Linked DNA regions of Gemmatirosa kalamazoonensis. The protein of the gene in region 2 interacts with the protein of the main gene of each other region in a pairwise test. Links are inferred from orthologs where the notes say so. Each region holds a gene or a part of one and is shown on either strand. Other genes may lie near its edges.

Region 1 (6,254 bases), 4.0 Mb from region 2 along the record:
CGACGTCTGCCACTGCGACGCGCTCGTCCCCGGGCCGCGCAGCGACAGCCGCACCGTGTACCGACCCGGCGGCACGAGCGGCCCGCCGCCCGCCGCGCCGTTCGCGCCCGGCACGGCGAAGTCCCAGATCACGCGGTGCATCCCGGGCGTCACGTCGAGCGCCGTCTCGCGCCGCGCGAAGCGGCCGCCGCCGCGGGCGCCCTCGTTAGGCGCCGCCGCCGCGCTCGACAGCGTGCGCAGCACCGCGCCCGCCGAGTCGACGATGTCGAGGGACAGCGTCCCCTCCGGGCGCTCGCGGATCCAGTAGTCGAGCATCGCGCCGGCCGGCGGGTACTGCGGGTCCACCGGGCTCACGCGGTCGCTCTCTTCGCCGCCGAACGCCGCACGGTAGCGGAAGCGCGTCGCCTCGCGCGGCGCGAACAGGTGCGCGGGTGCCGACGCGAACCGCGCGCGCTGCACCGAGTCGGCGAGCTGCTGCAGCGGCGTCACGTCGTCCAGGATCCAGAACGCGCGTCCCTGCGTCGAGATCACCAGGTCGTCGCGGTGCAGCACGAAGTCCGTCACCGGCGTCGCCGGGAGGTTCTGCTGGAGCGTCTGCCAGTGCCGCCCGTCGTCGAACGACACGAACATCCCGAACTCCGTGCCCGCGTACAGCAGCCCCGGACGCTTCGGGTCCTCGCGCACGACGCGCGTCGGGTGGTCGGCGGGGATGCCGTTGTCGCCCGGCGTGAGCAGGCGCCACGTCTTGCCGTAGTCGTTCGTCGCGTAGATGTACGGCCTGAAGTCGCCGAGCTGGTAGCGCAGCACCGCGACGTACGCGCCCCCGGGCGGTGCGGCGACGGCTCCACCGTCTGCACCCGTCCACCGGGCGGCAGATCCTTCGGCGTCACGTTCGTCCACGTCGCGCCGTTGTCGCGCGTCACGTACACCGGGCCGTCGTTCGCCCCCGTCCAGATCACGCCGCGCGCGATCGACGACTCCTTGATCGTGTAGAGCGTCGCGTACATCTCCTCGCCCGTCACGTCGATCGTGATCGGCTCGCCGGAGATCGTCTTGCGGTACCGTGGATCGTTCGCCGTGAGGTCGGGCGAGATCCGCGTCCACGTCTGGCCGCCGTCGACCGACTTGTGCAGGTACTGCGAGCCGTAGTAGACGACGCGCGCATCGTGCGGGCTCGTCGCCATCGGGCTGACGCGCTGGAAGCGGTAGATGAGATTCTCGTTAGGCATCCCGTACAGCGACTGCGCGCCGATCCAGTACTGCTGCTCCTGGCCGGTGCGCAGGGAGATGCGGCTGAACTGTCCCTTGCACGACCCGTAGACCGTGTCGGGGTTCGTCGGATGCGGCATCACGGGGCCCGTCTCGCACCCCGGCGCCTGCCGCCAGCTCTGGATCGGATCGTCGACGGCGAGCGTGCTCGTGGGCAGCGACGGCAGCATCACCGTGCCGCCCTCGTCCTGCTGCGCGCCGTACACGCGGTAGGGCCACTGCGAGTCCACCGCGACGTTGTAGATCTCCGCCGTCGGCTGGTTCATCTGCGTCGACCAGGTGCGCCCGCCGTTCAGCGACACGTTCGCGCCGCCGTCGTTCGCCTGGATCATGACGTTGCCGTCGCGCGGGTTGATCCACATGTCGTGGTTGTCCCCGTGCGGCGTGCGGAACGTCGCGAACGTGCGCCCGCCGTCCGTCGACTTGAAGAACCCTTCGGCGCCGCCGTAGATCACGTCCGCGTTCGTCGGGTCGGCGGCGAGCGTCGTGTAGTAGAACGGCCGAGTGAGCAGCTGCGCCGCCGGGTTCACCATCGTCCACGACTCGCCGGCGTCCTCGGAGCGGTAGAGGCCCATCCCCGGCTTCGCCTCGATCAGCGCGTAGACGCGGTTCGGGTTCGCCGCCGTGACGGCGATGTTGCTCTTGCCGAACAGTCCGTTAGGCAGCCCGCCGCCGAGCTTCTTCCACGTCGTGCCGCCGTCGGTGCTCTTGTAGATCCCGCCCTCGCGCGCGCCGCTGATGATCGTCCACGGCTTGCGCTCGCCGCGCCACATGGAGACGAACAGCACGCTCGGGTTGTCGGGCTTGAGCTCCACGTCCACGGCGCCCGTGCTGTCGGAGACGAACAGCACCTTCTCCCACGTGCGCCCGCCGTCCCGCGAGCGATAGAGCCCGCGCGCGGCGTTCGGCTTGAACGCGTTGCCCGCCACCGCGACGTACACGACGTTCGCGTCGCGCGGGTCGACGCGGATGCCGCCGATCTGCCCCGCGTCGCGCAGCCCGATGAACGTCCACGTGCGACCCGCGTCGGTCGACTTGTACACCCCGCGTCCCGTCGAGACGTTGCTGCGGATGTCGTCCGAGCCGGTGCCGACGTACACCACGTTCGCGTCGCTCTGCGCGACCTCCACCGCGCCGATCGACCCCTCGCCGACGAAGCGGTCGGTGACGTTGCGCCACGTCTGGCCGGCGTCCTCCGTCTTCCACACGCCGCCGCCGACGGTGCCCATGTAGAACGTGTGCAGCTGGCTCGGCACGCCGGCCACCGCGGTCACTCGGCCGCCGCGGCCGGGACCGATCATGCGATAGCGGAGTCCCGCGTACAGTGCGGGGTCGACCTGCTGCGCGGGGAGAGGGAGCGCCGCGAGCGCGAGCGCGGCGAGCGGGAGGAGGCGACGTATGCGCATTGAAGCGTTCGGTTGGAGACGCAGGAAGCTATCTCGCGAACGCAGAAACGGCGGAAACTGCTGAAAAAGCGGATGGCCTCAGGGGAAGCGCCGAGCTCCCACCTGAGGCCATCCGCCGTTTCGGACGTCTCCGCCGTTTCCCGCTCAGGGCTTGATGCGCACCACCGTGCCCACCGGCACCGCGCTCCAGATCTCCTCGATCTCCTGGTCCGTGACCGCGACGCAGCCGTTGGTCCAGTCGTAGTTGCGGTGCGCGACGCCCGCCGTCCCCTGGCCGTTAGGCAGGCCATGGATCATGACGTCGCCGCCCGTCGCGACGCCGAGCGTGCGGGCGCGCGCGAGGTCGTCCGCGTTGGGGTACGAGATGTGGAGCGCGAGGTGGAAGCGGCTCGTCGGGTTGCGCGCGTCGACGTGGTAGAGCCCCTCCGGCGTCTTCAGGTCGCCGATGCGCTCCTTCTTCCCGTCGCGCTTTCCGATCGCCACCTGATAGACGCCGAGCACCTCGGTGCCCGCGTAGAGCGTCATCCGGTGCTCGCCCTTCTCGACGACGATGCTGTCCGCTCGCCCCGCATGGCGGAGTCCCGTGCGCGTGCCGCTGACCCACGACGGCATCGCGACCATCCCGGGCGCGAATGCCCAGCCGCCGGCGGCGAGCGTCGGTGCCGCGAACGCGGCCGGAGCGGGGCTCACCGGCGTCGGCGCGGCGACCAGGGCCGTCTCCACCGCCGGAACGGCCGCGGCGTCGACGACCGGCGTCACGGTCGGCAGCGGCAGCGAGGCGGCGGCCGACGTGTCGGCCTTCGGCGAGATCACCGGGACGGTGAACGGCGCGACGACCGGGGTCGGCGCGGGGGAGGGGGTCGGACGGACGATCGTGCCGCTGTCACTGGGGGACAGCAGCGGGGCGAACGCGCTGAGGAGGACGCGCGCGAGCGGCAGGAACGTCATCGACGGTGTGCGACCCGGGGACGACAGAGGATTTTGGCGGGCACGACTGAGCGAGTCGCGTCCGCGGCGGGAACACTTGTGGTAGGACGATGTAACCTAGCGCGCGTTACGCACGCCGCAAGGCCACGTGACGCTCTATGTCGTTGTCTGGCTGAACGTTACCGGGCGCTACCGTCCGCCGGTCGGTCAGTAGTCCACCGGCCGCAGGTACGCCTCGCCGATCGCCGTGGGGCTCACCATCGCGACGGCCGGCAGCCGCCGCTTCCAGTGCGTCCCCGACAGTCGACGTCGGACGAGCTCGACCTCTGCAGGATCGAAGCCGCGGGCCACGAGATCCTCCGGCGAGTGGCCGTTCAGCAGCCAGTTCAGCAGCACGTCCGCCCGCGCGTAGCTGATCCCGAAGTCCCCCTCGTCCGTCTGCCCCTTGATGAGATCGGCCGAGGCCGGCTTGGAGATCACGATGTCCGGTACACCGAGCTGACGCGCCAGTGCCCACACCTGGCTCTTGTACAGATCGCCCAGCGGGTTGATCGGCGGTGAGTCGTCGGCGTGCCACGTGAAGTAGCCGAACAGCCGCTCCGTCTTGTTCCCGGTGCCCACCGGCAGCGCCCGGTACCGCGACGAGAGGTCGAACAGGATGATCATCCGCATGCGCGCCATGACGTTGCCTCGGCGCGCCGGGTCCGCATCCGGCTCGAACGCGAGATAGCCGTCCACCGCGTTCGTGATCTCGATCGTCCGGAGCTCCATGCCGAGCGCGTCGCCGACGAGCTGGGCGTGCTCCAGGCTCTCGGGGCTCGACGTGCGGTACGGCATCCGCACGCCGATCACGTTCTCCGGGCCGAGCGCCCGCGCGCAGAGGAACGCCGTCACGGCGGAGTCCACGCCGCCGGACAGCCCCACGACCGCCTTGTTGAAGCCGCGCCGGGCGAACTCGTCCTGCAGGAACGTGACGAGCCACCGCTCGGTCATCGGGCCGTCGACGTCGAGCGGGGGCGGCGTGCCGTTGTCGACGAGGCGCACGTGCGTCACCGGGATCCCGCAGGCGAGCTTTCCGTTATGTGCCGCGGGACCGGACGTGGCCTGTTGCGGGTGGGGGGGGGGCCCCCCAGTACCTAGTCCCTGCGCCGGGTCCGACGGCGACGGCGACACCGCCGCCCCGGGCGAGCCGACTTCCGGCGTCCCCGCGCCGGCCGCACCGTCGCCGCGCTCGTCGGCCGACACCAGGCCATGCGCGTGCTCCGTCGACGCCGGATCGTACTCCAGCCGCGCTGGCTCGCCGCGCTCCGCGCGGTCGAGGTTCGCGAGCAGATGGGGCAGGGTCACGCGCAGGTCGTTCAGCAGCGGCGCGTCCGCCCGTGCGCGCGTGAGATCCTCCAGGTCGATCGTGATCGACAGGATCGCCTCGTCCCACACCGGCAGCCGGCACCGCACGTCGCCGCGCGGCCCGATCACGCTCGACGCCCCGAAGAACCCTTTGCCCCCCTCGCTGCCGACGAGGTTCACGTACGACACGTACACGCCATGCTCCTCGGCGATGTCGCGCACGAGCCGCTCCCACCGGCTCACGCTCGCCGGGCCCGGCAGGCCGTCGTCGCGCGGCCAGATCCCGCGCGCCGGCGCCGCCGAGCAGACGAACACGAGCTGCGCGCCGTCGAGCGCCACGATCGTCCCCGTGAGCGAGTGCCACGCGTCCTCGCAGACGAGGATCGCCGCCCGCCCCCACGGCGCGTCGAACGCGCGCAAGTCGAACCCACGCTCGACGAACCGCTCCTCGTCGAACAACCCGTAGGTGGGGAGGAAATGCTTGCGATGGACGTGGTGAATGACCGGACCGCCCTCCACGCTCCGCGCTCCACGCTCCACGCTCGCGTCGTCGTTCGGGGATGCCGAGCGTGGAGCGTGGAGCGTGGAGCGCGGAGCGGGACCGTCACCGACGGTGACGTACATCGCTGCGTTGTGCAGCGTGTTCCGCCACACCTCGTAGAACCCGACCACGACGTCGAGCGGGTCGGCGGCGTGGCCGCGGCGGGCGGCGGCGGCTCGGTAGGCGGTGTCGAGGTCGGCGGCCACCGTGCCGGACGTGACGGCGAGGTCGCGCACCCCACCTTCCACGAAGTACCCGGTGAGCGCCGTCTCCGGCAGGTGCACCACGTCGGGGCGCGGCTCGAGCGTCGCGCACTCGGCCAACAGCTCGGCGATGCGCGCGAGGTTCGCGTCGTAGTCGCCCTTGCTCGGCTTGAACTGCACGAGCGCGATCGTCAGCGGTCGGAGCATGTGCGAAACGTGATCACCCGTCCCGCTCGTATCAACGGTTGACGGCGTGACGACGGTCACCGCGCGTCGTCGCAGAGCAGGCGCACTCATGCGGTCCCGCTCGCGCATCCTATCGACCGGGCCGGTGTATCTTCCGCCCGGACGCTCGAGGACCATCGCTCTCGTCATGTCAGCCACTCTCACGCGCCGCCCTGCCTTCACGCGCGCGGCGCTGCTCCTCCTTCTCGCCGCCGGGTCGCTCGGCGCGCAGCCGCCGCAGGCCTCCACCGGCGAGCCGTGGCGCATCGTCCCGCTCACGCAGTCCACCGTCGTGTACGCGCGCGACGGTGCGATGCTCGGCGAGATCGGCCGCCA
Region 2 (7,758 bases):
TAGCACTCCGGGAAGCAGACGATGTCGGCCCGCGCGGCAGAGGCGCGCTCGATGGCCGCGCGCGCCAGGGTGACCGATTCGTCGCGGGTGGTCGCGGGGTGGATGTTGGCGAGCGCAACGCGAACGGTGCTCATGTCACGCCCGCCCTCCTCAGGACCGCCATGGTGGCCTCGAGGGCCAGGCGGGCGCTGTCCTCGGGCGACATCCCATCGGGAATGCGCGGGCCGATCGTCTCGGGCGCCACGCCGCCCCGATACCCGATCGCCGCGAGCGCCTGGAAGAAACCGACCAGATCGATCACGCCCTCGCCCGGGAGCAGCCGCATGTCGTCGCGCACGTCGTCGGGCGGCATCGCTCGGGCATCCGAAACGTGGACATGGACGATGCGCGACGCGCTCGCCGCGCGGATGTCAGTCGTCGTGCCGCCCGCGTGATGCCAGTGCCACGCGTCGAGCGTCACGCCGACGTTGGGCCCCGACGCCTCGCAGAGCGCGAGCGTCTCGGGCAGCGTCCACACGAAGGGCACCGGCGGCGGGGCGTCGGGCGGCGTACCTTCGCGGCGCCGGCGGAACACGCGCGGTCCGAGGAACTCGAGGCCCAGCCGCACGTCGTGCGGCGCGAGCACCGCGGCCACCGCCGACAGGCGGCGCCGCACGCGCGCCCAGTGCTCGGCCTTCGGCTGTCCGTTAGGCGTCGTGGCGCCCAGCACGAGCTGAAAGCGACTGCACCCGATCGCGCGGCAGAACGCCGCGTCCTGGTCCAGCGTCGGTAGCTGCGCCGCGAACGCCGCCTCGTCGGGGCCGAGCGTGCCCTGCATCGGCAGGTTGGTGATGGTGGGCACGATCGCCAGCTCGGCCAGCAGCGCCCGCGTGGCCTCGACGCCGGCGGTCTTCGCCGGTCCGAACGCCCAGTCGATGCCTGCGTATCCGACGCGCGCCGCGAGCCGGGCCTGCTCGGGCCACACGACGCCGCGGGCCACTGCCCACGGCGGGAGCGATACGAACATCGCGGCAGCGGGCGCGCGCGGCAGCGCGAGCGCCGCGGCGCCTAACGCCGAGCGTGTCAGGAACTCCCGTCGACCGATTCGACCGCTCGCGTCGGAGGCGGACATGTGTGCGACCCTCAGAACAGCCGCTGGCTAGGCGGCGTGATGCCGGCCAATCGCAGGTGGACGGCCACCTGCCCCGGTGATGCGCGTGATGCTCCAGCGCCTTGGCGAGCAGCAGCGACCGCGGCATCCGCACCCGGAAGAAGGCTACCTCGTCGTCGAGCGCTGCCGGGCGTCGGCGGCGCGCCGCGGTCCACCCAGTTGCTGGCTGCTCTCGAGTGAAGCATCGCACCTCGGCAGGTGAGTGCCTAACGACTCCTCAGCCGGCGTCGCGCAGACGAGCGACGTGCCCTTCGAGCGCCGCGACACCGACGGCGGGCTCCGTGGCCGTCGTGTCCAGCACCGGCACGTCCAGCGCGTCGGCCTGGCCGCGCAGGTACGCTGCCCACGCGTCCATCTGCGCCGTGGCGAGCTCCGGCTGCCCGCGCGATCCCCGCAGGCGCGCGTTACGCTCGGCGTACGCGCAGTCGACGAGCACCACCGCCCCGCGTACGATCCCGTGCCGCGCGAGCGTGTCCCGCGCCGCCCGCGGGCGCACCGACCCGTCGAGCACCGCCACCGCGACGCGGTCGTCGTTGCGCGCGAGGCGCTCGATCCACGTGTCGAGCGCCCACGCCTGGAATCCCTCGCCGCCGCCGAAGCGTGCAGCGATCTCCGCCTCGGACGGGATGCCCATCGTGTCGAGCTCGTAGCAGCCCACCCCCCGCAGCCCGAGCGCGGCGAGGCCGCGGACCAGCGTCGACTTGCCCGCACCCGACGCGCCGGTGACGACCAGAATCGCGGGCGGCTCCGGTGCGGAGGTGGCGCTCACCGCGCGCCTAACGCGCGGGCACCGTCAGTCCATCAGGCGCAGCGGCATCACGAGGCACAGATACTTCGCCGGATTGTCCCACCCCTCCGGCTCCACCGTGGCCGCGCGCTCCGGCGCCTTGAACGTCAGCTTCACTTCCTCCGACGGCATGTAGCGCAGGATCTCGAGCAGGTACGCCGCGTTGAACCCGATGTCGAGCGGATCGCCATCGTAGCGGATCGGCAGCTCGTCCTGCGCCTCGCCGAGGTCCGGCGTCTGCACCGAGAACTTCAGCATCCCCGCGTTGAACGACAGCCGGATGCGGTGCGTCTGGTCCGAGGCGATCACCGACATGCGCTTCAGCGCCGACGTCAGCGATCCCTTGTCCGCGACGGCGACCTTGTCGTTGTCCTTCGGGATCACCTGCTCGTACGGGGGATACGGCCCCTCGATCAGGCGCGTGAACACGCTCGTCAGCGGCGAGCGGAAGCCGAGGTGGTTGTCGCCGCGCGCGATCTCGAGGTCCTCGTCGGCGGGGAAGAGCCGGCGGATCTGCTCCAGCGCCTTCGGCGGCACGATGAGATCGCCGCTCGGCGCGCCGGCCGACGCGATCGGCACCTCCATCTTCGCCAGCCGGTGCCCGTTCGTCGCCACCATGCGCATGCGATCCGGGCGCAGCTCCCAGAGCACGCCGTTCAGGATCGGGCGGCTCTCCTCCGTGCTCACCGCGAACGCCGTGTGCGTGATGAGCTGCTGCAGCTCGCCGCTCTTCACCCGCCAGCTCTGATCGAACTTCACGCCGGGGAACGCCGGAAACTCGTCCTTCGGCAGGCCTAACAGCTTGAACCGCGACCGGCCGCACTCGAGCGTCACCCGCTGCTCGCCGGCGGCCGCCACCTTCACCGGCGACGGCGGCAGCTCGCGCGCGATCTCGCTCAGCTTCTTCGCCGGGATCGTGATCGCGCCCGCCGTCTCCACGTCGGCCGCCACCTCCGTGCTCACGGCGATGTCGAGGTCCGTCCCGGACAGGCGGATCCCCCGCTCGGTGGTCTCGAGGAGGATGTTGGAGAGCACCGGGAGCGTCGTCTTGGCCGGGATGCTCGCCGCGACGGCGCCGAGGCCTTCCTGCAACTTCTCCCGTGAGATCGTGAAGCGCATCGAGACTGGGACAGGACGGGTTTCTGGGGAGGACCGGGGTCGTCCGGGGCGAATACTAAGCGCCGCCGGGGCGGTTTGGACAGGATGAGCCGGACGGCCAGGATGGACCCCAACAACAGAGTGCGCTTCGTCGTCTTTCCATCCTGTCCGTCCCGTTCATCCTGTCGACAACGTCGTTCTGCTGTAATGCTGTTCTTGATATAGAAAGACCAGCAACAGCAGTAGAGTCTGTGGACTCGTCGACAGATCCCGGAACTCCCGTCGGCGTACCGACTTCCGCCGTGGGAACCGGTGTGGACTCCGGCGTGGAGAACCGCCGCCGCGGGGAGAAACCCGGGCGCCGACGCCCCCACCGATCGGCCGCGCGTGGAGATCCGCGGAGTGCTGTGGAGAACGACCGTCAGGTGCGCAGCGTTTCCAACATCCCGCGGACCTTCTCCACACGCGCCCGGAACCGCTCGTCCTCGCCGATCATCTCCGCCGCGCGCTCCAGCGAGTGGATCACCGTCGAGTGGTCGCGCCCGCCGAACGCGTTGCCGATCTCCACGAGCTGGAGGCCGAGCAGCTCGCGGCACAGCAGCATCGCCACCTGCCGCGGCGTCGTCAGCGTCTTCGTGCGCGTCTTCGACTGCAGCCCCTCCGGCGTCACGCCCCACTCCGCGGCCACCATCTGCTGGATCGTCATCACCGACAGCGCGGCGTGCTGCGCGAACTTCGTCGTCGGCGACGCCGTGTACACCCGACTCCCGAGTCCCCCCCGAGTCCCGAGTCCCGAGTCCCGAGTCCCGATCCCGATCGCGTCCTCCGAGCGGATCTTGTCGCGCAGCGCCTCGCGCGCGAGCTCGATCGTGATGTCCTTGTGCTTCAGGCTCGCGAACGCCAGCAGCTTGATGATCGACCCCTCCAGCTCGCGCACGCTCGACGTCACGTGCTCGGCGATGAACTCGATCACCTCGTCGGGGATGGAGCTCTCCAGGTGGTCCAGCTCCGCCTTCTTCCGCAGGATCGCGACGCGGTGCTCGAACTCCGGAAGGTCGACGTTCGTCACCATCCCCCACTCGAAGCGCGACACGAGGCGCCCCTCGAGCCCCGGGATCTCCTTCGGCGGGCGGTCGCTCGTGAGACAGATCTGCCGCCCGGCCTCGTAGATCGCGTTGAACGTGTGGAAGAACTCCTCCTGCGTCGTCTCCTTGCCGCGCAGGAACTGCACGTCGTCGACGAGCAGCAGGTCGGTCTCGCGGTAGCGGCGGCGGAAGTCGAGCGTCGTGCGTCCCTGGATCGCAGCGACGAACTCGTTCGTGAACTGCTCGGTGTTCACGTAGGTGACCCGGGTGTGCGGGTTGCGCTCGAGCAGCGCGTGCGCGACGGCCTGGATGAGGTGCGTCTTGCCGAGCCCCGTGTCGCCGTAGATGAACAGCGGGTTGTAGACCTTCCCCGGCGCCTGCGCCGCGCCTAACGCCGCCGCCGCCGCGACGTCGTTCGACTTGCCGATCACGAAGTGGTCGAACGTGTAGCGCGGATTCAGGGGCGCCGACACGACGCGCTGCTGGGTCGGGACTCGGGACTCGGGACTCGCGACTCGTCCGGCACCCGAGTCCCGAGTCCCGAGTCCCGAGTCCCGCGCTGGCGCCGGCGGCGGCTCGACGAGGAAATCCATCTGCGCCCGCTTCTTCCGGTCCTCGTGCACCTTGAACGTCACCGCCACGGGATGGCCGAGGGCGACCGGGCCGAACGAGGCGAGGAGCGCCGCGTGCTTCGACTCGTTCCAGTCGGCCGCGAACTGGTCCGGCGCGCCGATCACGATCGTGTCCCCGTCCAGCGCGAGTGCTTCCGTCGGCTCGAGCCAGGTCCGGTACGTGGACTCGGGGAGCTCTGCGCGGGCGCGGAGGAGCAGGCGCTCCCAGACTTCGGCGGCCGACAGCGACATGCGGGCGGAACGGGTGAGGCAGACGGGAAAGGGGCCGCGAACGTAGCCCCGCCCATGTGGAAAAGTCAACGCGATCGCGCCCGATCCGTGGACAAGTACCCCGATCCTGTGGGAAACTTGCCCGGAGTCACGAACCCGTGCGATGTTCCCCCCCGCGCGCTCGCCGACCGCTGCTCCACCGGTTGACGCAACTCCAACCCCCGACTACGTTTAGCGGTCTGCGCCGTAAAGTTCGACCAGTACCTGCCGGAGCGTTTTCCCATGGGCAAGCCCACGTATCGTCCCCGCAACAAGCGTCGTATCCGGACGCACGGCTTCCGCACCCGGATGGCCGACAAGTGGGGGCGTGAAGTCCTCAGCCGCCGCCGCAAGAAGGGGCGGAAGCGCCTGACCGTTCAGCTGCCGTCGAAGTACGCCGCCGGCGCCTGACGAGCCTTCGGGCTCCGTGCCGGCGCCCCTCCCGGGAGTCGGCGCACCGCCATCGGCCGGCGAGCCGCTCGGCATCACGCCGGCCGCTCGCCGGCCGTTCGCGTTTCCGCGCGAGCGGCGCCTCACCCGCCCGGCCGACTTCGACGCCGTGCGGCAGCGGGGGAAGCGCGTCCGCCTCGACCACCTCGACGTCCGCGTGCGCGCGGCGGCCGTCCCGCGGGTGGGGATCATCGTTCCCCGCCACAAGCACACCGCCGTGGACCGGAACCGCCTCAAGCGCCGCCTGCGCGAGCTCGTCCGCACCCGGCTGCTCCCGACGCTCCCGCCGAGCGACGTCGTCATCCGCGCCCGCGTCGAGGCGTACGGCGACTCGTTCGACGCCCTGGCGCGGCAGATCGAGCGCGCGGCGCGCGACATCGGGCGGCTGCTGAATCCTGCCGGCGGGTCGGCCGCGTAAGTGACAGCCCGATGTCGAAGCTTCTGATCCTGTTCGTCCGCGGCTATCAGGTGGCCCTGTCGCCGCTGCTCGGCGGTCAGTGCCGCTATTATCCTTCGTGCTCCGCGTACGCGATCGAGGCGCTCCAGAAGCACGGCGCGCTGCGCGGCAGCTGGCTGGCAGTGCGCCGGATCGGACGCTGCCACCCCTTCCGGCCGGGCGGCTTCGACCCGGTCCCGTGACGCCGCCCGGCGAGCCGCTCGCACCACGCGAGCGCGCAGCCGGGCGGTTCGCTACGAAGTCCACCGCTTCACCGGTTCATGGAAAACAATAGACGGTTGGCGCTCGCCCTCGCGCTCGTCGTGATCGTGGTGCTGCTCACGCAGTTCCTCTTCCCGCAGCGCCGTGCGCCCGTCCCGGTTACCGCCCGCACCCCGGCCGGCGCGCCGGCCGGCGGACCCGCTGCGACGACGGCCCCCACCGCTGCCGCCGCCACCGCGAGCCCCACCGTCGCTGCGCCCGCCGGCACGACCACGCCGAGCCCCGCCGGGACGGCCGAGCCGCTCCCGCCGGCCGAGACGATCACCGTCTCCGGCACGAGCGCGGCGTACGACGTCAGCTCGGTCGGCGCGTCGCTCACGACGGCGCGGATGCTCGGCTACAACAGCCTGGCGCCGGCGCGGCTCGGCGGGGGCGCGCCCGTGCAGCTCACGCCGACGGGGGAGCCGATCCTCTCGTACCGGCTGGTCGTGCCCGGCGACACGCTGCCGCTGTCGCGCGTCCCGTTCCGCGTCTCGCGCCCGTCGGCCACCGCCGTGCAGCTCGACGGCACGACGACGACGCGCGCCGGCGCGCCGGTGGCGGTGTCGATCGTGTACTCGTTCGTGCCCGACAGCTTCGTGGCGCACGTGCGCGGCACGGTGCAGGGCGTGACCGGTCCCGCCTACCTGCTGACCGATCTGCCGTCGACGCTCCGCATCACCGAGCCCGACACGCTCGAGCACTTCACGCATCTCGCCTACGCCTACAAGCCGGCGACGAAGGACGCGAAGAGCGTCGCGTTCTCGCGCATCGATCCGGGCGAGCGGCAGATCGTCGCCGGTCCGCTCACGTGGGCGGTCGCGAAGAGCAAGTACTTCCTCGTCGGCGCGCTCGCGCCGAACGGGGCCGGGACGCGCGGACAGTTCACGGAGCTCGACCTCACCGGCGGCGTGCGCACGACGAAGCTCGCCACGCGCGCCGCGGCGACGCTCGTGCAGCAGCTCGACAACGGCGGCTTCGCGTTCGACCTGTACGCCGGCCCGCAGGAGTGGCGGCACCTGCACGCGATGGGGCGCGACTTCGAGAACGCGAACCCCTACGGCGGCTGGACGCAGGGGATCGTGCAGCCGTTCGCGACGCTCGTCATCCGCGCGCTGCTGTGGATGCACGACTCGTTCAAGCTGAGCTACGGCTGGGTGCTCATCCTGTTCGGCGTCACCGTGCGACTCATCCTGTGGCCGCTGCAGCAGGGGGCGATGCGCTCGCAGCTGAAGATGCAGCGCGTGCAGCCGGAGCTGCAGGCGGTGCAGGAGCGCTACAAGAGCGACCCGCAGAAGCTGCAGCAGGAGATGATGAAGGTGTACGCGGCGCACGGCATGAGCCCGTTCAGCGCGCTCTCCGGCTGTCTGCCGATGCTGATCCCGCTGCCGATCTTCTTCGCGCTGTTCTTCGTGTTCCAGAACACGATCGAGTTCCGCGGCGTGCCGTTCCTCTGGCTGCACGACATCTCGCTGAAGGATCCGTACTACGTCCTGCCGATCCTCGTCGCGGTGACGCAGTTCCTGATGTCGTGGATCGGCATGCGCGGCGCGCCGCCGAACCCGCAGGCGCAGATGCTGACGTACGCGATGCCGGCGATGTTCCTGTTC

Evidence for each region.
Region 1: the proteins of dnaA (region 2) and J421_RS34670 interact in binary tests that used the Escherichia coli proteins (3 or more experiments, as listed by UniProt). The link is inferred for Gemmatirosa kalamazoonensis from one-to-one orthologs.

The regions. Positions count from the first base shown.
Region 1 is NZ_CP007128.1:5,173,651-5,179,904, reverse strand. The notes cover bases 2,703-5,491. They hold J421_RS34670 (NAD+ synthase), read right to left. Parts: upstream 4,596-5,491; coding sequence 3,810-4,595; downstream 2,703-3,809. Other genes in these bases: J421_RS22440 (L,D-transpeptidase family protein), read right to left, coding at 2,820-3,623. Also shown: J421_RS22445 (VPS10 domain-containing protein), read right to left, coding at 561-2,675; J421_RS22430 (transglycosylase domain-containing protein), read left to right, coding at 6,067-6,254. UniProt on the Escherichia coli protein: Catalyzes the ATP-dependent amidation of deamido-NAD to form NAD. Uses ammonia as a nitrogen source.
Region 2 is NZ_CP007128.1:1,206,485-1,214,242, reverse strand. Bases 2,721-5,658 are described here. They hold dnaA (chromosomal replication initiator protein DnaA), read right to left. Parts: upstream 4,984-5,658; coding sequence 3,457-4,983; downstream 2,721-3,456. Other genes in these bases: rnpA (ribonuclease P protein component), read left to right, coding at 5,429-5,658; rpmH (50S ribosomal protein L34), read left to right, coding at 5,245-5,412; dnaN (DNA polymerase III subunit beta), read right to left, coding at 2,721-3,056. Also shown: J421_RS05370 (carbon-nitrogen hydrolase family protein), read right to left, coding at 1-134; J421_RS05365 (sugar phosphate isomerase/epimerase family protein), read right to left, coding at 131-1,111; J421_RS05360 (P-loop NTPase family protein), read right to left, coding at 1,368-1,919; more of dnaN, read right to left, coding at 1,944-2,720; more of rnpA, read left to right, coding at 5,659-5,869; membrane protein insertion efficiency factor YidD, read left to right, coding at 5,881-6,090; membrane protein insertase YidC, read left to right, coding at 6,169-7,758. UniProt on the Escherichia coli protein: Plays an essential in the initiation and regulation of chromosomal replication. Binds in an ATP-dependent fashion to the origin of replication (oriC) to initiate formation of the DNA replication initiation complex once per cell cycle.